3 regions of the Embleya sp. L77 genome follow, and region 2 is predicted to be linked to each of the others. Evidence: riboswitches for the same ligand, from Rfam matches in the RefSeq annotation. Region 2 holds a riboswitch; each other region holds the start of a gene.
What was found. A riboswitch is a leader RNA that binds a small molecule or an ion and turns the genes downstream of it on or off. The one in region 2 is predicted to bind cyclic di-AMP.
Positions count from the first base shown of each region.

Region 1 (7,455 bases), on a different replicon from region 2:
ACCGGATCCTGCTCGCGCCCAACGTGCCCGGCTGGCAGGACCTGGCCCTGGCCGCGACGTTGTGCGAGGGGCTGGGCCTGGACCCCGAAAGGGTGGCCGTCGGCAACGACGGCAAGGCCGCCGCACTCGCCGAATCCCGCTGGGGCGCACTGCGGGGCGCGGACCCGGCGATCCTGCTCACCGCCGGCACCGGGATCGCCGCCGCGATCGTGCTGGGTGGGCGGGTCCTGGACGGCGCGCACGGGGCGGCGGGCGAAATCGGTTACCTGCTGCGCGGTCGCGCCGACACCGGATTCGGCGCGGGACGCGCACCCCTGGAGGAGTACGCCTCCGGCATCGGACTGGGCACGCGAGGCAGCGAACTGCTCGGCCGCGAGGTGGACGCCGCCGCGCTGTTCGCCGACCCGGACCCGCGGGTGCGCACGCTGGTCGACGAGGCGTTGGACGAACTGGCCGTACACGTGGCCAACTTGGCGATCACGCTGGACGCGGAGCGGATCGCGGTCACGGGCGGCCTGATGCGCTCCGCTTCGCGTGTGCTGGCCGCGCTTCGGGTGCGGGTGGGGGTGGGGGTGCCGTTTCCGCCCACGGTGGTGCGGGCGCGATTCGTGCAGGATGCGGCGCTTCGGGGGGCCCTCTCGCTGGCCGCGGAACTGTTGCCGCACCTCCCGGGGGCGGTGGCCTCAAGCGCCGGCCGCACTTGAACGCCTTGGCCTCAAGCACTCGACTGGGCCGGGCTGGTTCGCCTCATGCGCCGGCGGGGCTGGGTGGCCTCATGCGCCGGCCGGGCTGGTTCGCCTCAAGCGCCGGCGGGGCTGGGTGGCCTCAAACGCCGGCCGGGCTGCTTGGCCTCAAGCGCCGGCGGGGCTGTTTGGCCTCATGCGCCGGCGGGGCTGAGTGGCCTCAAGCGCCGGCCGGGCTATTTGGCCTCATGCGCCGGCGGGGCTGTTTGGCCTCATGCGCCGGCGGGGCTGTTTGGCCTCATGCGCCGGCCGGGCTGCTTGGCCTCAAACGCCAGCCGGGCTATTTGGCCTCAAACGCCGGCAGGGCTGGGTTCGCCTCAAGCGCCGGCGGGGCTGAGTGGCCTCATGCGCCGCTCGGGCTGAGTGGTTTCGTGTGGTGGACGGGCTGGGTTTGCCTTGAGGGACGGTGGGGAGGGGCTCTTGGGTTTGTGTGGGTTGTGGTTGGGGGGTGTTGCGAACGGACTGTGTTGGTCGTTGTGTTCGTCCGGGCGTCGACGAGGGTGCGACTTGGTCGGATGCTTGGGGGCTGCTGGGGTCCGGGACTGTCCCGGCTCCGTTGTTTGGCTCGTGGTGCTGGAGCCGATTGGGGCTTGCGGCTTGGGGCTGGGCGGGCGGCTGTGCCGGGGGCTGGTGGGGGTGCTGCGCCGAGTGGTGGGTGTAGCTGGCGCGGGGTGTGGGGGCGAGGGCGGAGGGTTCGGGGATGTGCCTCGGGGAACGGGGGGCGGCGCCGTGCTCTCCGACCGTCGTCGGGGGGCACGGCGCCGGAAGGGCGTCCCACTGTGCGGTTGTGTTACTGCGGCCGAGGCCGCGGCCGAGGGTTGCCGGCTGCGGTTGTCGGCGGGGTGATCAGACCGGGCGGGTGGCGCCGGCGATCGGCATGGTGCTGATCGAGGCGATCTCGACCGGCTTGCGCGGGTTGGCGGCGTGCACCATCTTGCCGTCGCCGATGTAGATCCCGACGTGGCTGATGCCCGAGTAGAAGAACACCAGGTCGCCGGGCTGCAGGTTGGCGACCGACACGTGCGGGTCGGCGGCGAACTGGTCGTTGGTCACGCGCGGCAGCGAGATGCCCGCGGACTTGTACGCGGCCTGGACCAGACCCGAGCAGTCGTACGCGTTCGGGCCGGTGGCGCCGTACACGTACGGCTTGCCGATCTGCGCCTTGGCGAAGGCCACGGCCTGGGCGGCCTTGCTGCTCGACGCGGTGGACGAGCCGCCGGTCGGCGCCTGGTTGCCCTTCGAGCCGCCGGTGGCGGGCTTGGCGGGGGCCTTGGCGGCGGGCTTGACCGACACCTCGGCCGACGGCTTGCTCGCCGGCTTGGTGGTGGTCTTGCCGGGGGTGACGGTGGTCTTCGGCTGCACCTTGATGCTCGGCTGGGCCGGAGCGGCCTTGGACAGCACGGGCGCCGAGCCGGTCAGCCGGAGGGTCTGGCCGATCTGGATCAGGTCCGGGCCGGACAGGAGCACGTCGCGGTTGAGCTCGTACAGGCTCTGCCAGCCGCCGGTGACCTGGTTGGCCCGGGCGAGCCCGAACAGCGTGTCGCCGGCCTTGACCACGTAGCCGGCCTTGTCGGCGGGAACGGCAGTTTCCTGCGCGGCGGGCGCGGCCTGGACCGGAGCGCTCTCGACCGCGGCGGTCGGAGCCGCCGACAGCACGGCGGAGGTGCCGGAGGTGGGCTGGTCGGAGGTGGAGGGGGCTTGCGCCTGAGCCGTACCGGCAGTGGCGACCGGGATCACGACACCCATGCCGGCGATGCCCACCGCCGCGACGAAGCGGCGGACGTTGGCGGGGCGAGCGGCGCGGTGGCGAGCGTTTGCGGACAGCATGAAATGGGGTCCTCTCCTGTCGCCTACGAGGTGAGCTGTCGGATTCGGACTGGAGTAGCCCGGTCGCGCAACACGCGACTTCACCCCTAGCCGTCACCGGAACGATCCCGGCCACGGCGATCCACCTGGTTCCCCCGCTCCCGTCGGATTCTTCGATGTAGACCTCCCGCTGCCGGCGACGGGATTCGGCGTACCGGCGACAGGGTTCACCCGAAAGGTGAATCGGCGAGAAAGGTAGGCAATGGCGATGCCGGATCACAACCGAAACGCCGACTTTGCCTGCGGCGTAAAGGCGGAATAAAGGCGACATCTCACCCGGCCTCGGCGCGGCGCACCGCTGATGACGAGGGGATATCTCGGAGAGTGGCGTGATCGTCCGGTCACGGAAAATAGTCGAAATTCATGCCGGGACGCGAGAAATGAATTACCACGCGAAGTCGGCTAAGTAATTTATGTCCGTTTTATCCATGCGGCCTACATCACATTTCGGACGGTTCGAGCGGAGGGACATGCCGGACATGCCGGCGATCGAACGATCCACCCTGCGGCTCCGCGTGCCCCGCCCACCCCGCACGCACGTCCGTCGATCCGCCGATCCGAGCGATGGATGCGATGCCGACCCGTGCGGATGCCGATGCGCCCATGCCGATCGGGCCCGACGTATGTCCCCACCACGCCGGGCCGCAACCGCAACCGCAACGCCATCGCTACCGAGCCGGAGCCGAAACCACGGAGCGGGGGCGCCGACCCCGCGCCCCCGCTCCGCTCCGCCTCCGCAGCCCCAACCCGTCACAACTCCCGCAGCGCCGCCAAGAGCTTGTCCTGAGCCCAGTCCAGGAAGGCGTGCTGCGTGTCGCCGCCGATCTGGACGAGCGCGACCTCGGTGAACCCGGCCTCGACGTACGGGCGCACCGCGTCGACGAAGGCGCCCACGTCGTCGCCGCACGGAATCGACTCGGCCACGTCCTCCGGCCGGACGAACTGCGTGGCGCCCGCGAAGCCGGCGGTGCCCGGAAGCTCGGAGTTGACCTTCCAGCCGCCCCCGAACCAGCGGAACTGCTCGTGCGCCCGCGCGATCGCGGCGTCCCGGTCGGGGTCGTAACTGACCGGCAACTGGCCCACCCGGGGCTTGCCCGCGCCGCCGTGCCGATCGAATTCGGCCAACAGCTCACCCTTGGGCTCGGTCGCGATGACCAGGTCGGCCAGTTGCCCGGCCAGTGCGCAGCTCTGGGTGCCGGAGACCGCGATGCCGATCGGCGGCGGTCGATCCGGCAGGTCCCACAATTTGGCGGACTCGACGTCGAAGTGTGTGCCGTGATGATCGACATAGCCGCCCGCGAACAGGGCCCGGATGATCTGCACCGCCTCGCCGAGCATCTCCTGCCGTACGTCCGCCGCCGGCCACCCGCCGCCGATCACGTGCTCGTTCAGGTTCTCGCCGGAGCCGAGTCCCAGCCGGAAGCGCCCGTCCGACAACAACTGCACGGTGGCGGCCTTCTGTGCCACCACCGCCGGGTGGTAGCGCATCGTCGGACAGGTCACGTACGTCATCAACGGGATCCGCGACGTGGCCTGGGCCGCCGCGCCCAGCACGCTCCAGGCGTAGGGCGCGTGGCCCTGCGCATCCAGCCACGGGAAGTAGTGGTCCGAGGTCACCGAGAAGTCGAACCCGACCCGCTCCGCGTGCACCACGTGCTCGACGAGATCCTTGGGCCCGGCCTGTTCGGTCATCATCGTGTAGCCGATTTTCACCATGGGACGCGGGTGCCCGACCGGCACGGCGGAAAACCGCCCTTGCGGCTCCCGCCTCCGCCGGCCCGGACCGCCCAGGTCAGGTCAGCCCGTGAACACCTCCACCACCGACCAGATCGCCAGCCCGAGCATGCACACGCCGCCGATTCGCTGCACCGTCTGGAGCGGGACCCGCTTGGCGATGAACCGCCCCGCCAGCAGAGCCAGTGCGGAGACCGACATCAGCGCCGCGGCCGAGCCGATCGCGGTGGACCAGGTGCCGTTGGTGGCCGCCAGGTTGGCGGTGGTGATCTGGGTCAGGTCGCCCCATTCGCTGATGAACACGGCCGTGAACGCGGTCGAGAAGACCGGCCAAAAACCGGTCACGGTCTTGCCCGCGGTGTCCTCGTCGTCGTCGCCGGCCCCGCCGCGCAGCAGCATGAAGGCGCCGAAGCCGAACAGCGCGGCGGAGACGAGTTTGACGATCCAGCCGGGGAGCAGGCCCAGCAGTCCGCCCGCGCCGACGGCGATGGCGACGTGCACGACGAACGCGGTCGAGGTGCCGAACCAGACGAACAGCGGCCGCATGCGGGTGCCCATGGCCAGCGATGCGAACATCGTCTTGTCCGGGAGTTCGGCGAGGAAGATGAGCCCGAAGGCGGTCAGGATCGCCAGAGGGTCGAGGTGCATCCGGGTGGCTTTCTGCGAGAGCCGGGCCTCCGGGTCTTCACGAAGGCGCCGCTCGGCGACCGGAGGACCACTCGGCCCGGCACGACGGGTGCACCCGCGAGAAACGCGGATGCGTCGATACCTGGCCGAAGGTCTCGCCCGCCCGCATCGAGCACGGGCCCGGCCACCGGGAGTCCGAGGACTCCAGCATGTCGACGACCGGTTCGCGGGGCTACTCCCCTTCGCTGTCGCCGACCCTACCGCACCGCGCCCCCCGCCCGGCTACGGCGCGGTCGTCCCCAGGACCCGGTCCAGCGACCAGCGCAGTTGCTCCTCGTCCAGGGCCGTGCCCAGCGTGAGTACCTGCAACATCGTGCCGTCCAGGACCGCCAGCGCCGCTGCCGCCGCCCGCCGCCCGACCCGGCCGGCGAGGAAGTCGCCGACCCCCTCGACCCACGCCACCGCGAAACCGCGCAGTTGCGGGCTGCGGGCCGCCGCCAGATACAACTCGTACTCGACCAGCGCACGCGGGCGGTCCGCGAGGTATTCGGCGGTGAGCGCCGTGAGCACCCCCGGCAGGTCCTCGGCATCGCGGGTCCGCCGCACCCACTCCTCCAGCAGCGCCACCGTCTCCGCCGACGCGTGCGCGAGCGCCGCGCCGACCAGGTCGTCGAGCGTCGCGAAGTAGTACGTGGTCGCCCCCAGCGGGACGCCGGCCCGGGACGCGACCAGGCGATGCGTGGTGTTGCCCACGCCCACCTCGGCGATCACCTCGCACGCACCACGCAGGATCCGCAGCCGCCGTCCCTCGGGATCGCGGGTCCCGGTCAATGCGCACCGCCCAGGTTCAGCACCACCACGCCCGCGATCACCAGTGCCATTCCGAACGCCTTGAGCAGCGTCACCGGCTCGTTCAGGAACACCGCCCCGACCAGCGCGATCGCCACGGTCCCGAGCCCGGACCAGATCGCGTACGCCGTGCCCACCTGCAACTGTCGCAACGACAGCGTCAACAGGTAGAAGGCCCCCGCATATCCGGCCAGACACGTCACGGTCGGCCACAGCCGGGTGAACCCGTCGGTGCTCTTGAGCAGGCTGGTCGCGATCACCTCACACGAGATCGCCAGTCCCAGGAACAGCCAGGCCACGGGCCTCTCCCTCCGAGTGATGAAGACGTGGTGGTGCGGATGTACAACGACGCAGTGGTACAGATGTACAAGTACAAATGTACTGGTGCGGGATCCGGGGATGTCCAGGGTGTTGCGGTCGGCGGCCGGGACGACGACGTGCGCCCGGCGTCGCGGCCGGCCGCGACGCCGTCCGGGGCGGCTCGGTGGGTAGGCTGCGTCGGTGTCCATCGAACGGCCGGATCCGCCCTGGGACGCGACGGCCGCTCGACTCGCCGCGTGTGCCGTCGCGCTGCCGCCGTCGGTCGGCGGCACCCGGCTGGTGGCGGTGGACGGCATCGGCGGCTCGGGCAAGACCACGCTCGCCGATGCGCTCGCCGTACGGCTCGGGGGTGCGCCCGTGGTGCGTCTGGACGATTTCGCCCGGCCCGGCAACTTCTTCGGCTGGTTGCCGCGACTGGGCGCTCAACTGCTCGAACCGCTCGCCCGGGGGCAGGCGACCCGCTGCGAGACCTACGACTGGGCCGGCTATCGGGTCAGCGGCTGGAGCGAGGTGCCGGCCGCGCCGGTGTTGATCCTGGAGGGGGTCGGCGCGGCTCGGCGCGAACTCGGTGCGGTGACCGCGCTGCGGATCCGGGTGGACACGCCCGCCGACCTCGCCGCCGCCCGCACCCTGGACCGGGACGGCCTCCAGGTGGCCTGGTTCTGGCGGTTGTGGCGCGCCGCCGAGGCCGCGCACCTGGCCGAAGACCGCCCCTGGACCCGCCCGCACCTGCGCGTCGACGGGACCGACGGGCGATGCGGCGCCGGCGCGGGTCTGCGTGCGCTTGCGGGCAGCGGCGGTCGGCCGTAGGGCCGTTGTTCAGGCCCTGGGCCGCCTCTCGTCAGGAAGTGCTCACATGCCGGCGGCGCCGTCGAGGCGTTCGCGCAGGAGGTCGGCGTGGCCGTTGTGGCGGGCGTACTCGGCGATCAGGTGGACCAGGACCCAGCGCAGCGAGAACGGTTTGCCGGTGGACTTGCGGATCCCGGTGTCGTCCAGGGACGTCGCGGCGGCGACGATCTCCCGGGAGCGGTCGCACTCCGCATGCCAGCGGGCGAACGCCTCGACCGGGTCGCCGTCCAGCCGCTCGAAGTCCTGGTCGGGGTCGTCGTCGGTGTAGTAGAGCATCGGTACGTCGTCGCCGGCGAACTGGATGTGGAACCACCAGCGTTCGACGCCGGCCAAGTGCCGCGCCATGCCGTGCAACGACAGCCCGGACGGCGAGACGGCCCGCTCGGAGAGCTGCTCCGCCGACAGGCCCGCGCACTTGAGCTCGAAGGTCGCCCGGTGCCAGTCCAGGAAGCCGGTCAGGATCTCG
Region 1 covers NZ_CM145710.1:2,062,831-2,070,285, forward strand. Annotated here, with positions in the region: gene ACZOOI_RS38910 (ROK family protein) at 1-704, shown strand, start outside; gene ACZOOI_RS38915 (C40 family peptidase) at 1,590-2,570, opposite strand; cyclic di-AMP (ydaO/yuaA leader) riboswitch at 2,577-2,735, opposite strand; gene ACZOOI_RS38920 (LLM class F420-dependent oxidoreductase) at 3,360-4,325, opposite strand; gene ACZOOI_RS38925 (TMEM165/GDT1 family protein) at 4,407-4,991, opposite strand; gene ACZOOI_RS38930 (TetR/AcrR family transcriptional regulator) at 5,253-5,801, opposite strand; gene ACZOOI_RS38935 (DMT family transporter) at 5,798-6,118, opposite strand; gene ACZOOI_RS38940 (uridine kinase family protein) at 6,321-6,950, shown strand; gene ACZOOI_RS38945 (DinB family protein) at 6,993-7,455, opposite strand, start outside.
Region 1: another riboswitch for cyclic di-AMP. It lies ahead of ACZOOI_RS38915 (C40 family peptidase); the one in region 2 lies ahead of ACZOOI_RS10375 (C40 family peptidase).

Region 2 (7,455 bases):
GTGGCGTCCCAACGTCGACCCGGGCAGCACCGCAAGCCCAAGCCGCGCACCGCCGCGCGTACCGCAGCGACCGTAGTGACGGCCGCCGCGACGATGACCGGCGTGATGACCTTTGCCGGCACCGCGAGCGCGGACCCCGCCGCATCCTTCGAGCAGGTCAAGCAGCAGGTCAACCAGCTGCACAGTGACGTGGTCAAGGTCACCGACGTCGCCAACGGCGTCGAAGATCAGCTGGAAAAGAAGCAGGTCACCGCGAACCAGACGCAGGCTCGCGTCACCGAGGAACAGGTCGCGCTGAACGCTCTGCGTGACCAGATCGGTGTCCTGGCGGCGAACCAGTACCGCAGCGGCGGCCTGCCGCCGTCGTTGTCACTGGCGCTCAGCGGCGACCCCGAGGGTTACCTGCAGAAGTCGCAGATGATGTCCCAGCTCGACGGTCAGCAGGCCGCCAAGCTGAAGCAGATCGCGGCGCAGGCCCGGGTTCTCCAGCAGGACCGCACCGAGGCCTCCTCGCAGCTGGCCGAGCTGGAGAAGCTGCGGACCGAGCTGAACAAGAACAAGACCGAGATCCAGGCCAAGCTCGCCGAGGCTCAGCGGCTGCTGAACACGCTCACCGAGCAGCAGAAGAAGGAAGTCCTCGACTCGGACGAGCACGAGGGCGACACCACGCGCGGCAACGACCGCAGCTCGCGGGACAAGGAGGACACGCCGCCGGCGACCAACGTCCCCGCGTCCGGCCGGGCCGCGGCCGCGATCGCGTTCGCGCGGGCCCAGATCGGCAAGGCGTACGTGTCGGGCGCCGAGGGGCCCAGCTCCTACGACTGCTCGGGGCTGACCCAGGCGTCGTGGAAGGCCGCAGGCGTCAGGTTGACCCGCACCACCTGGACCCAGGTCAACGACGGTCCACGGATCGCCAAGGGCTCGCTCCAGCCGGGCGACCTGGTGTTCTTCTACTCGGACAACCGGCACGTGGGCCTCTACATCGGCGGCGGCAAGATCATCCACGCCCCGCGTCCCGGCAAGACCGTGACCGAGGCGCCGCTCGACTCGATGCCGTTCTACGCGGCGATTCGACCCGGGTAAATCCACCGGCCGCCCGAAAACCTCAACGGCGCCCTCCCGCGGATTCGTTCCGCGTGGAGGGCGCCGTCGTGTGTGTCGGGTGCGGCGGTCGCTCGGACCACCCACCTGCGGTCGCTCGCCTCGGCGGGTCGGCTCGTGCCGACGGTGGGCGGAGTCGGCGGGGTCTCAGGTCCACATGACCGCGATGGCGATGTTCGCCACGGTCAGCAGGCCGATCGCGCCGAGCACTTTGGAGGACACCCGGTCCGCGGCGCGGTTGCCCCAGACCAGCAGCAGGATGGCCAGCAGAATGACCAGCTTGGTGCCGATCTTGGCGTTGTCCACGTCCTTGTCCAGACCCGCCTGGACCACGCCGACCAGGGCCAGGCCGGTGACCAGCATGGTCAGCGCGCCGTGCGTCATCGCGGGCACGATCCGCCCGTCGCCGGTGCGCAGCGCGGATGTCTGGGTGAGGAAGCCACCGAGCAGGGACGCGATGCCCACGATGTGCAGGACCAGCAGGATCTGCCGCAGAACGTCCACGTCGTACAACTCCTCGTCGACCGTCGCGCGGCACCGGGACGCCGCGATTGTTGCCCGGCAGCCTAGCCGGCGCGGGTCGCTTGCTCTCCGACGGGTTATACGCGATCAATGGTCATCAAATCGGAACAAGACCGACTTTCGGGAATTCGGACGCCTATCCCGTGATACACGGAAAAGGAAACGGCGATATTGGTAAAGATTTGGCAATGCGAAGGTTGGTGGTGATGATCGTGATACTTCTGTGACTAGTGTTCTGCGACAGGCGATCGGCTCGACGTCGGCCACCCGGTCGACACGATCGCCTCCGCCGAATTCGGGGACGTATTTCGGTGACAGTGGGTGACCGCGGTCATTGTGATGCGAAGCCGGAACCGGGGACCCTCGCAGTCCCTGGGGTGAATCGGTGCCTCGGCACCGTAGGGCGCCTTCTTCCGCCCGAACCCGTCAGCTAACCCGGTAGGCGGCCGAGGAAGGAGACTCGCCACCAGTGGCGTCCCAACGTCGACCCGGGCAGCACCGCAAGCCCAAGCCGCGCACCGCCGTGCGTACCGCAGCGACCGTGGTCACGGCCGCCGCGACGATGACCGGCGTGATGACCTTTGCCGGCACCGCGAGCGCGGACCCCGCGCAGTCGTTCCAGCAGACCAAGGAACGCGTCAACCAGCTGCACCGTGACGTGATCAAGGCCACCGACGCCGCCAACGGCGTCGAGGAGCAGATCACCAAGCAGCAGGGCACCGCGAACCAGACGCAGGCCCGGATCACCGAGGAACAAGCCGCTCTGAACGCTCTGCGTGACCAGATCGGTGTCCTGGCGGCGAATCAGTACCGCAGCGGCGGCCTGCCGCCGTCGTTGTCGCTCGCGCTCAGCGGCGACCCCGAGGGCTTCCTGCAGAAGTCGCAGATGATGTCCCAGCTCGACGGTCAGCAGGCCGCCAAGCTGAAGCAGATCGCGGCGCAGGCCCGGGTTCTCCAGCAGGACCGCACCGAGGCCTCCTCGCAGCTCGCCGAGCTGGAGAAGCTGCGGACCGAGCTGAACAAGAACAAGACCGAGATCCAGGCCAAGCTCGCCGAGGCCCAGCGGCTGCTGAACACCCTTACCGAGCAGCAGAAGAAGGAAGTGCTCGACTCCGACGAGCACATCGGCAACACGGGCAACACGGGCGACACGGGCAACACGGACCCGACGCGGGCCGGCAACGACCGCAGTTCGCGGGACAAGCCGGACACACCGCCGCCGGCGACCAACGTCCCCGTGTCCGGCCGGGCCGCGGCCGCGGTCGCGTTCGCGAAGGCCCAGATCGGCAAGCCGTACTCGCCTCGGGCCGTGGGCCCCGACTCCTACGACTGCTCGGGCCTGACCATGGCGTCGTGGAAGGCCGCGAACGTCAAGCTGACCCGCACCACCTGGACCCAGGTCAACGACGGCCCGCGGATCTCCAAGGACGCGCTCCAGCCGGGCGACCTGGTGTTCTACTACCCGGACAACTCACACGTGGGCATCTACGTCGGCGGCGGGCAGATCGTGCACGCCCCGCGGCCGGGCAAGAACGTGACCTACGCACCGGTGGGCTCGATGCCGTTCTACGCGGCCGTTCGACCCGGTTAAATCCATCGGTCGCGCCTGGAGACCTCGACAGCGCCCTCTTCCGGACCCGTTCCGGAGGAGGGCGCTGTCGTCGTTGCGTGCTCTGCCTGCGTGCCCTGCGCGCGACCGGGGTCAGACCAGTCGCCGGTCGGTCGCCCAGCGGGTCAGCTCGTGCCGGTTGGACAACTGCAACTTGCGCAGTACGGCGGACACATGGGTCTCCACGGTCTTGACCGAGATGACCAGGCGCCGGGCGATCTCCTTGTACGCGTAGCCGCGTGCGATCAGCCGCAGCACCTCACGCTCGCGCTGGGTGAGTCGATCCAGATCCTCGTCGATCGGCGGCACATCGGTGGCCGCGAACGCGTCCAGCACGAAGCCCGCCAGGCGCGGCGAGAACACCGCGTCGCCCTCGCCGACCCGGCCGATCGCCCGGATCAGCTCGTCGCCGGTGATCGACTTGGTCACGTAGCCCCGGGCCCCGCCGCGGATCACCCCGATCACGTCCTCGGCGGCGTCCGACACCGACAACGCGAGGAAGCGCACGGCCGGGATCAGCGACGCGCACTGGCGCAGCACCTCGACCCCGCCGCCACCGGGCAGGTGCACGTCCAGGAGCACCACCTCGGGGCGGGTCTCGGTGACCACCGCCACCGCGCTCGCGACGTCGTCGGCCTCGCCGACCACCTCGACCGCCTCGCCGATCTCGGCGCGCACGCCGGTCCGGAACATCCGGTGGTCGTCGACCAGGACCACCCGGGTACGGGCGGCCGTCCCCTCGGGATGCTCCGTGCTGCTCTCGGTGGCGTTCACGTGTTCGTCCTTCCCACAGCGGCCCGGCCGGCGTCGGCGCGGCGCATCTCCAGCTCGACCTCGGTGCCCTCACCGGGTTCGCTGCGGATGTGCGCGGCGCCCCCGTTGCGGCGCATGCGCCCGATCACGGACTCTCGCACACCCAGCCGGTCGGCGGGCACCGTCTCCGGGTCGAAACCGGGTCCGCGGTCGCGGACGAAGACCGTGACCGTGTCCTCGTCGGCCTCGCCGAACACCGCGATCGCCGCTCCGCCCGCGTACTTCGCCGCGTTGACCATCGCCTCGCGGGCGGCGGCCACCAGCGCGGCCAGCTTGTCGTCCACCGGGCAATCGCCCACGCACACCACCTCGATCGACACCCCGTGCGCGTCCTCGACCTCGGCTGCGGTCGAGCGCAGGGCGGCGGCGAAGGTGCGATCCGGCTCCTCGCCGTCGGGGCGGTACAACCACGCGCGCAGCTCGCGCTCCTGGGCGCGGGCCAACCGGGCCACCTCGCGCGGGTCCTCGACGTGGCGCTGGATCAGGGTCAGCGTGTGCAGCACCGAGTCGTGCACGTGCGCGGCCACCTCGGCCCGCTCCTGGGCCCGGATCCGGGCCCGGCGCTCGACGCCCAGTTCGCGGGTCTGCCGGAGCAGATACGGGCCGAAGATGACCAGCAGGCCGACCAGGAGCAGCCCGGCCCCGCGCATCGCCGCCAGCGCGTCGCCGATGCCGCCCCGGCCGAACGAGAAGAACACCAGGCCGGCCAGTACCAGCAGGGCGCCGACGACGGTGCGCAGCGCGCCGGCCACCCGGCTGCGGCCGTCGAGCGAGAACCACCGGTTGCGCTGCGACTCGTCGGCCTGACGCCACAGCAGGATCACACCGGGACCGGCCACCAGCAGCGGCCAGATCCAGTCGCCGACCTTGGTCCCGCTCGTGGTCGCGCCCACGCCGGTGAGCATGGTCGCCGCGATCAGCACGATGATCATCGCGAGCGCCTGGTGCCGTTCCCGCCCGCGTTCGCGCACGGCCGGCGCGGGAGCCGCGCCGCCCTGCGGTACGAACACCCAGAACGCCGCGTAGAGCGCGATCCCCATTCCCGCGAAGAAGGCCAGCGCGACGAAGGCGATCCGCAGCAGCAGCACCTCGACGCCGAGGTGCTCGGCCAGGCCGCGCGCGACGCCGCCGGCGAGCCGGTGGGAGGAGGCGCGGCGGAGCCGGGGAATCGGTGGCGCGGGCCGGACGGGCGCGGCGGGCGGGGGGTAGACGGCGGTCACACGACCGATCGTCACACGCCCGCAAGCGCGTACGCATCAGGGCCCGACCCTGATTCGTCCTCAGGGTCGAACCAGGGGTGCGCCAGGGCGGAGCCCGATGGGAAGCGGGCTCCGCGGGCGCCACGATGGACCCATGAACGACGACATGAAACCCGGTATCTCGGCCGGCGACCGGGCCGGCGGCGCCCCGGGCGGCCCTGCGGGGTCGTCCGCGGCGCCCACGACGACGATTCGCCCCCCACTGCTGCGCAGCACCGAGGACCGGATGGTCTCGGGCGTGTGCGGCGGCCTCGGCGAACACTTCGGCCTCGACCCCGTGATCTTCCGCATCGTGTTCGCGGTGCTCTCGCTCTTCGGCGGGGTGGGCGTACTGGTGTACAGCCTGGGCTGGCTGTTGATCCCGGCCCGCGGGGAGGAGCAGCCGATGCTGCGTCGAATCCTCTCCGGGAAGTTCGACTACGGGGCATCGGCAGCCACCGTGGTCGCCGTCATGGGGGTCGCCTTGTTCTTCACCTACCTGGACTCGGGCTTCGGCCGGTCCGTCCCGTTGTTGATGATCACCGCCGTGGTGCTGTTCATGGTGTGGTCCGACACGAAGAAGAAGCAGCAGGCCGCCGTCGGCGCGGCCGGAGCTGCGGCGATGGCGGCGGCACCGGCCCAGGCGGACGTCCGGCCGGACGGCGCGACGGTGCCCGGGCCGCCGATGTGGTGGCAGGTGCCGGGTGCCGGTGCGGCGGCGCCCGGGGGCGAGGACCGGCCCGTGCCGCCGCCGGCGCCGCAGCGGTCCAGGCGTCCGCGCTCGTACGTGTCCCTGGCCACGCTGTCGGTGGCCACGATGGCGGGCGGTCTGCTGTGGGTGCTCGACCACACCGGCGCCGTGGACGTGACGTTCACCGTCGCGCTTGCGATCCTGCTCGGCATCGTGGGCCTGGGTCTGCTCGCGGGCAGCTGGTTCGGCCGGGCGCGGTTGCTGATCCTGCCCGCGCTCGCCCTCACCGCGATGCTGGCCGCGATCACCGCGATCAGCGTGCCGTTGACCGGTCCGTCGGGCGAGCGCACCTACCGGCCCACCACGGTCGCCGCGCTGCCGGCCTCGTACCACCTGGGCATGGGCGCGATGGACATCGACCTGCGCCGGCTCGACCTCGGGCCGGGCGGCAGCGCGACGGTGAAGGCCCGGATCGGCGCCGGACAGATCCAGGTCTGGGTGCCGGACGACGTCACGGTGGTGTTCAAGGGCGGCGTCGACCTCGGTCAGGTGCGCACGCCGACCGGCCGGGACGACGGCTACCGGCCGGAGCGCGTCGAGACCACCGCCCCGCAGGTCGGGCCCGGCCGCGGCACGATCACGCTCGACCTGAAGGTCGGCGTCGGCGAGGTCGAGGTGCTGGACGGGGACGACGGGCGGGAACCGCGATGAGCGCGTCGATCGACACCCGAACGACCCGGCGGACGACCGTGACCCGAATGGAGGGCGATTCCCGATGAGGCTGAACAGGTACCGCTTCGACCCGATGGCGCTGATCGCGGGCACAGTCTTCGCCGGCATCGCGATCGCCTACCTGCTGCGCGCGTCCGGCACGCTGACGGTGCGCCCCGAGTGGACACTGGCCACCGCGGCGATCGGCGTGGGCGTGGCCGGCCTCGCGGGAGCGCTGTGGGCGATGTTGCCGTTGCGTGGACCCGCGCCGGCGGCGACGGGTCGGTCGGCGTCCGCGACCACGTTCGCGCCGACCGCGCCCTATGCGGCGGGGGAGGCCGTGGTCGAGTCGTACCCGGGCGGCGGTGCGGCGGGCGAGGACCAGCCCCGTCCGGGCGCGTCGGGCGGGGGCGAAGACGAAACCCACCCGGGTGCGCCGGGTGCGGCCGGGGACGAGCCGTACGCGGTTGCGGCGGTCGAGGCCGAGGACGGCGTCGTCGCCGACCCGGTGGTCGAAGCCGACCGGGTGGGCGAGGCCGAGGACCGCGTCGTGCCCGCCCCGGTGGTCGAGGACGAGCGCCCGGAGGACCCGGGGCCGCCGACCGTGGACCTGACCAAGTAGCCGCCGGGCGACGCACGGAGCGGGGGTGGGCCGTCGGCCCACCCCCGCTCCGTGTCGTGCTCGCTCAGCCGCGCCCGTGCGGCGTGTGCCACAGCGCCGGGTCCGGCCCCTTGGGCACGATGCCGGTCGGATTGATCCGGTCGTGCGT
Region 2 covers NZ_CM145709.1:2,523,788-2,531,242, reverse strand. Annotated here, with positions in the region: gene ACZOOI_RS10385 (C40 family peptidase) at 1-1,083, shown strand; gene ACZOOI_RS10380 (hypothetical protein) at 1,249-1,605, opposite strand; cyclic di-AMP (ydaO/yuaA leader) riboswitch at 1,954-2,083, shown strand; gene ACZOOI_RS10375 (C40 family peptidase) at 2,093-3,214, shown strand; gene ACZOOI_RS10370 (LuxR C-terminal-related transcriptional regulator) at 3,326-4,006, opposite strand; gene ACZOOI_RS10365 (ATP-binding protein) at 4,003-5,265, opposite strand; gene ACZOOI_RS10360 (PspC domain-containing protein) at 5,399-6,685, shown strand; gene ACZOOI_RS10355 (hypothetical protein) at 6,750-7,307, shown strand; gene ACZOOI_RS10350 (glutathione S-transferase family protein) at 7,372-7,455, opposite strand, start outside.

Region 3 (7,455 bases), 450 kb from region 2:
TACTGCGCAGATCACCGCGGATGACGAAGCGCGATCGGGTGACCACCGGGGTGGCCTTCGGCGTGATGTTGGGCGTGATGATGATCGCCTACTCCGGCTGGTTCCTCTGGTCGGCCGCCGGCGTGCTGGTGACCTGCCTGCTCGTGTTGCCCTGGCGACGCGGCTTCAAGGCCGCGATGATCTTCGTGATCGCGACCATCGTCCCGTTCCTGATCATCAGCGGCCTGTACCTCAAGGACCTGCTCCTCAAGAGCGGCGGCGAGAAGGACGACTACTTCTACTTCGACACCGCAGTCGACCCCGCCTACTTCCTGATGTGGCGCGGTGACTCGCCCGGCGAGGTCGGCACGTGGCCACCGCCCGGCGAACTCGGCGGCGTCGGCGTGTTCATGCTGATCCTGCTGGTGGGCCTCGCGGTCGCGCTCGCACTCGGCATGCGGCGCTCGCTGGTCCTCGCGCTGGTGGCGTGCCTGGCCAGCTCGTGGCTGATGCGGTTCTGGTTCGCCTCGCACATGTTCCAGGACCAGGCAGTGCAGCTCTACCCGCGCACCTCGATCGAACTCGCGTACGTGATGCTGCTCCTGCTCGGTGTGGCCGGGCACCTGTCCTCGCAACGGCTGCGCGCGCTGTGGAACCGGTACGTCGTACACCGCGCCGACCCGGTCGCGGACGCCTACCCCAAGCACGTCGGCGCGCGCTGGCGCACCACCCCCGGCATGGCGACCACAATCGGCGCGCTGTCCGCGATGGTGCTGCTGTTCGGTACCGCGGCCTCCTCGGTCGCCGACGACGTCATACCGGTCGACGACTCGAGCATCGGTTCGCTGACCTACCGCTCCCACCAGTTGCAGAAGACCAGCGGGGCCTGCCCGAGGTACGCGAACAAGCACACGTGCCGGCAGCTGGGCACCCCGCCGTGGGAGCTCCCCGTCCGCGTCCCCCCCGGGGCGAACAACGGCTGAGCGGGCACCGCGGGACCCACGGGCCAGGGGGTCCAGTGCCGTGACGGACGAGGGCGGCGTCGTCGAAGTCGAAGCATCCGACGCCGCCTTCGTCGTGTCCGGGCCGGCCGCCGGCGTCTCCCGGCGGGTGGACTCCGGCAGCCGGGAGCGGAACAGGCCCGGGGTCCAGTCCTTCAACCGCATGGCGGGCTTCCCGCCGTGCGTCGGACCGGTCGCCGTGCCTGCGCCGCGAGCCCGGGATGGCGGATAGGGTCGTCCCATGAAGTGGCTTGTCACCGGCGGTGCCGGGTACATCGGGACGCATGTCGTGCGGGCGCTGCTCGCGGCCGGTGAGGACGTGGTCGTGGTCGACGACCTGTCCTCGGGCTCGCGCGAGCGGGTTCCCGAGGGGGTGCCGCTGGTGGTCGGCTCGGTGCTGGATCGGGCGCTGCTCGACGAGGTCTTCCGGGCGCACGCCGTGGCCGGCGTGGTGCACACCGCGGGCCGCAAGCAGGTGCCCGAATCGGTCGCGCGCCCCCTCTTCTACTACGAGGAGAACGTCGAGGGTCTGCGCACCCTGCTGGCGGCCATGGTCGCGGCCGACGTCACCCGCATCGTGTTCTCCTCCAGCGCCGCCGTGTACGGCATGCCCGACGTGGACCTCGTCACCGAGGACACCCCGTGCCTGCCGATCAACCCGTACGGCGAGAGCAAGCTCGTCGGCGAGTGGATGATCAAGGCCACGGCGCGCGCACACGGGATCTCGTACGCCTCGCTGCGCTACTTCAACGTCGCGGGCTCGGGCGCGCCCGAGCTCGCGGACAAGGGCGTGTTCAACCTCGTGCCGATGGTGCTGGAGAAGTTGACGGCCAATCAGGCGCCGGTGATCTTCGGGGACGACTACGACACGCCGGACGGCACGTGCGTGCGCGACTTCATCCATGTGGTGGATCTGGCCGAGGCGCACGTGGCCGCCACCCGTCGACTGGCGGCCGATCCGGACGCGCGCCTGGTGCTGAACGTGGGTCGCGGCAATGGCACGTCGGTGCGCGAGATGGTGGAACTCATCGCCGAGGTCACCGGTTTGCGCGACCTTGCACCGGAGTACCAGCCACGGCGCGCGGGCGACCCGGCCAGGGTGGTCGCGAGCGCCGACCTGATCACCACCGAGTTGGGCTGGAAGGCCCGGCATGGCACGTCGGACATGGTGCAGAGCGCATGGGCCGGCTGGCGGGCGCTGCGCGGCTGAGACGGCGGAGTGTGGGACGCCGCGCCGGTGGGTCGTCGGCCGTCGGCGCGGCGGAACGAGGTCGCTCGGGCCGGGGTCGGCGGGCATGAAGTCGCCCGGGATGAATCGGACATGCGGCTTGTTGTTTTGTGGGGTAGCTCACGCCGGCCACGAGTGCGGACGCCCGTCCGGGTGGGCATGGGCACCCTCCGCGCGACGCTACGCGCGATGCCGATGTGACAAGCGGGGCGTAGGTAATCGTTTCCGGACGATCCGCATGCACGGCAACCGGGCGCCCCTGTCACGCATTTCCAACGCATCCACCACGGAACGCCAACTACGGTCCTTTCCGTAAGGGATCATCTACATTGCGCTCATCCGCAAATCGGATATTCGACGTCTATCCGACACGGACTTGTGATCTACGTCCGGGCCTGCTTAGCGTTCGATCCGTCCGTATCCCACACGGACCCCGATCGCCGGTACGCCGAATCCTGTCGCCGGCCGTTCGGGAGGCTGACGAGCACCACACGACAGGAGCGGGGGAACCACAGGTGAACCGCCGCGAACGGCCCCGATCGAAACGATCGGACGCCGCGAACGGCTTGGGGTGAAGCCACGTCCTTCGGGATGTGGCCGGGCTATCGATCTCCGGCCCGAATCCGACAGCTCACCTCGTAGGCGTGGGAGAGGATCCAGCCATGCTGTCCGGAACCGGGCGTCATCGCCGTCGCAGCACCAGTAGGACCACGCGTCTGATCGCCGCGGCGGGTGTCGCCGGAGTCGGCGTCGCCATGCCGATCATCGGCGCGGGCACGGCCCAGGCCGCCTCCGTGAGCACCTGGGACAAGGTCGCCCAGTGCGAGAGCACGGGCAACTGGCAGATCAACACCGGCAACGGCTTCTACGGTGGCCTGCAGTTCACCCAGAGCACCTGGAACGAGTTCGGCGGTCAGCAGTACGCCCCGCGCGCCGACAAGGCGACCAAGGGCCAGCAGATCGCGATAGCCGAGAAGGTGCTCAAGAGCCAGGGCCCCGGTGCCTGGCCGGTGTGCTCGGTCAAGGCCGGCCTGACCCGCGGCGGCGCCACCCCCGACGTCGACACCGGCTCCTCGGCCGGCAAGACCGCGCCGAAGACGGCGCCCAAGACCGAGACTCCCAAGGCCGAGACCCCGAAGAAGACGGTCGCCGCGCCCAAGATCGAGGTCAAGTCCGAGGCCCCCAAGGCCGAGGCTCCCAAGACCGAGACCCCGAAGACCGAGCCGGTCGCCAAGTCGGACTCCGCCGCCACGTCGTCCTACGTCGTGGTCGCCGGCGACACGCTCTCGAAGATCGCCGGCGCCGCGCACGTGCCCGGCGGTTGGCCGAAGCTGTACGAGGCCAACAAGAGCGTGGTCGGCGAGAACCCGGACCTGATCTTCCCGGGCCAAAAGCTCACGGTCGACGGCAAGGCCGCGCCGACCACCACCAAGACCGAGGCCGCCGCGCCCAAGGTCGAGGTGCAGAAGCCGGAGACCCCCAAGGCCGCGCCGAAGGCGGAGACCAAGCCGGCCGCGCCGAAGACCTCGGTCAAGACCGAGGCCGCCAAGAGCGACGCCAAGCCCTCCGCGAGCACCGAGAAAGCCTCCGGCGCCTACGTCGCCCCGGTCTCGGGCGCCACGCTCACGTCGAGCTTCGGCGCCGGCGGCTCGCGCTGGTCCAGCGGCAGCCACACCGGCCAGGACTTCGCGGTCTCGACCGGCACCACGGTGCGCGCGGTCACCTCGGGCACCGTCGTGTCGGCCGGCTGGGGCGGCGCGTACGGCAACGAGGTCGTCATCCGGCACGCGGACGGCAAGTACACCCAGTACGCGCACCTTTCCTCGATCTCGGTCAAGGCCGGGATGAAGGTGCAGACCGGCCAGAAGATCGCGCTCTCCGGCGCGACCGGCAACGTGACCGGCCCGCACCTGCACTTCGAGGTCCGCACCACGCCGAACTACGGCTCCGCGGTCAACCCGATGACGTGGCTGCGCAGCCACGGCGTCAGCGTCTGATCCACCGCTCTCCCGCGCCGTCCGGCGGGCGTTCCCTTCGGGGAGCGCCCGCCGTTCGCATGTCCGGGCGGGTGTCCGCGCGGGTGCCGCTCACGGCGGGCCGGATCTGCCGTCGGGACGGCCGTGTGGTGCCCAGCGTGCCGCCGAAAGGCCGCATGGTGCACAGCGCCGCGTCGAGACGGCCGTACGGCGCACAGCACCCCGGCGGAACGGCCGGGCGCCGCCCGGCACATCGTCAGGAAAGCCGTGCCGTGCGCAGCGCCCCGTCCGGTCCGAGCCACAGGACCACCGGCTGCCCGGCGCCGTCCGTCGCGCCGGTGGGACCGACCGCGACCGCGTGCTCGTCGAGCACGATCGGCGGCCCGGCCACGCCCACCACGACCGGACGGCCCTCGGCGTCCCGGGTACAGACGACCGTCGTGCCGTCCGGCCGGGGCAGCGGGTACAGCGCCTCGTGACCCGCGCCCGCGGTGCGCGGGTCACCCGGCGTCCAGGCGCCGGGCCCGACTTCGACCACACTCGCGATCTCCGCCGTGCCGGCCCGCCGGTGCGCGATGCCGACCCGGCCGTCGGCGCCCACCCAGGCCGCAGGCGCCCCCACCGGCCGCTCGGCCGCGATCGTGCCGGGCGGACCGGACCGGTCGCCGACGAAGTCCCAGTACCGGATGCCCTCGCGAGCCGTGCCGAAGACGGTCACCCGGCCGTCCGGGCGGGTCACCGCGCTCGGCCCCTCGACGATCTCGCCGCCGCCCAGGTCCTGCCAGTCCGACCACTCCTCGCTGCCGGCGGGTCGGAAGCGGGTGCTGATCCCCTTGTCCCGATCGCGCACGAACAGATGCAGCCCGCCCGCGCCGTCGGCCCGGACCACCGGTGTGCCCGGGCCGCGTTCACCGCCGTTTGGGCTGCCCAGCCCCCGCCACGGACCCAAGGCGCCGCCGGGCGTCGTCTCGGTCGCGGTGACGATCTCGAACCGGTCCCGGTCGGAGCGCCGGGCACCGCCGATCCGCAGCGCGAACACCGCGATCCGGCCGTCCTGCGTGCGCACCGCGGCCGGTCCCGGGGCGAGTTCGCCGTCACCGGGGCCGGGCATGGACTGCGCCGGAGTCCAGGCCGCGGCGCCGACCCCCTCCTGGGTCCACCGGGTGACCCGGCCGCCGAGCACGGCCCACGCGGTCAGCCGGCCGTCCGCGCCGAGCACCGGCCGGGGGCCGACGTCCGGAAAGCGATACGTGGTGCTCTGCGGCCAGTTGGTCCGAGCGGCGGTGTCGCGCACCTTGAGGTCGCCGCAGTCCACCCGTCCCGGGCAGTGCCGCACCCGGTCGGTCCAGCCGTACACCCGGGTGATCTCGTCCTTGCGCTCGCGGGCCGCCGGCGCGAGATTGTGCGGCCAGCGCTCGTTGTAGTAGCCCCGGTAGGCGATCGCCGCCGCGCTCGCGGCCGGCCGCGCGGCGTTGTACCGGCGCAGCGCCTCCCAGGTGAACTGCGCGGCGGCGGTGTGGTCCTGGTGGTCGGAGACGCCGCCGTGGTCCGAGTGTGCGGGGTGTGCCCCGTCGTGCCGCTGTCGATCGGGGTCCGGGTCGAGCGTGCGCACCACGGTCGGCGTCTGGGCCCGCATCAGGTCCGCGAGCGAGTCGATCAGGCCATCCCTGGTGTACGAGTACGGTCCGCCGGCCGGCTCGTCCCGGGCGGCCAGCGTGTCGAGTTCGCGTTCCCTGCCGTTCCACAACGTGCGCAGCCGCCCGCGCGCGCCGATGCCCTCCTCCTTGCGCGTGTTGAGGAACACGAGCTTGATGTTCGGGGCATCCACCAGATGGTCGAGTTCGGCGTGCGCGCCGTCGCGCAACCGCACGCTGTGCCGCTCCCAGCGCGCCGTGCGGTCTCCGAGGGCCATGAACGCGTACGCGGCGCGCGCGCCGTTGTTGCGCGCCGCCGCGTACGCCTGCGGATCCGGGCGCCCGCCGGTGCCGTTGCGGCCGTCCGCCTCGCCCGCGGTGAGGAAGACCGTCACGCTGTCCGTGCCGGCGCGCACCGCCCGGTCGACGTCGGGGTTCATGAAGTAGAGGTCGTCGTCCTGATGCGCGACCACCTGCATCACCGCACCGGTCGTGCCGGGCCGCGGCGCCAAAGTCTCGATCCCGATCGGCGAGGTCGGCGCGTGATACGGGGGCGAGCCGTACGGCCCGGTCACCTTCACCACCGCGAGCGCGAAGCCGAGCGCCAGGACACCGACCACCGCGGTGAACCTGCCGGTGCCGGGGATCATCGCCATGTCGGCTGGGACCTTTCTGCCGTCGCGGGCGAACCGGCCTCATCATCGCCGGTCGTCGACCGCGACCCGCACCCGGCACACCTGCGTCCGGCACGCCCGGCGCGGCACGCCCGGCCCACGCGCCGGATCGCCGCGGCGGTCAGCGCGCCCGCGCGCCGCCCGTCCCTACGGTGCGCGGCTCGGCCGCGGCGGGCAGTCGGGTCGGCACCTTGCCGCCCCCGGCCGGGGAGCGACCGGGGTCGGCGGCCGGACTGCCCGCGCCGGAGTCGTTGTTCGCCGAACCGGGGCTGCGGTCCGGCAGCGACTTCGCGCCCTCGGGGGTGACTCGGGTCGCGCCGATGTAGTCCGGCTTGTCGATCGGGCCGAACTTGATCACCGTGCCGGTGTAGGGCGCGTGGATCATCTGGCCGTTGCCGACGTACATCCCGACATGGTGGATGCTGCGCGGGTCGCGCAGGTCGGTGGCGAAGAACACCAGGTCGCCCGGCAGGAGTTGGTCGCGCGAGGGATGCCGGCCGGCGTTCCACTGGTCGTTGGCCACCCGGGGCAGCTTGATGCCCACGGTGTCGTAGGCGGCCTGGGTCAGCCCCGAACAGTCGAACCGGCCGCCGTCGGCCGCGGTGCCCTCGCCGCCCCACAGGTACGGGGTGCCGAGCTTGGTCTGCGCCCAGTTGACCGCACCCGCCGCGAGCGCCATCGGCTGCAGCGGGGTCTGCACGACGCCGAAGCTCTGCTCCAGCGAGCGGATCGACTTCACGTAGTCCTGGGTCTGGGTGTACGGCGGGATGCCCTTGTACTGCATCACCCGGTACGCGCCCGCGTTGTACGCGGCGAGCATGTTGTTGGTCCGGTCGCCGGGCACCGAGGCGACATATTTGGCCAACGAGCAGTCGTAGCGCGCGGCGGCCGGGATCGCGTCGGCCGGATCCCACGGGCTCGACTTGCCGTCGCCGTTGCCGTCGGTGGCCCACTCGGGCCACG
Region 3 covers NZ_CM145709.1:2,976,275-2,983,729, forward strand. Annotated here, with positions in the region: gene ACZOOI_RS12505 (hypothetical protein) at 1-962, shown strand, start outside; gene galE (UDP-glucose 4-epimerase GalE) at 1,222-2,190, shown strand; cyclic di-AMP (ydaO/yuaA leader) riboswitch at 2,684-2,868, shown strand; gene ACZOOI_RS12515 (transglycosylase family protein) at 2,871-4,205, shown strand; gene ACZOOI_RS12520 (PIG-L family deacetylase) at 4,441-6,474, opposite strand; gene ACZOOI_RS12525 (bifunctional lytic transglycosylase/C40 family peptidase) at 6,614-7,455, opposite strand, start outside.
Region 3: another riboswitch for cyclic di-AMP. It lies ahead of ACZOOI_RS12515 (transglycosylase family protein); the one in region 2 lies ahead of ACZOOI_RS10375 (C40 family peptidase).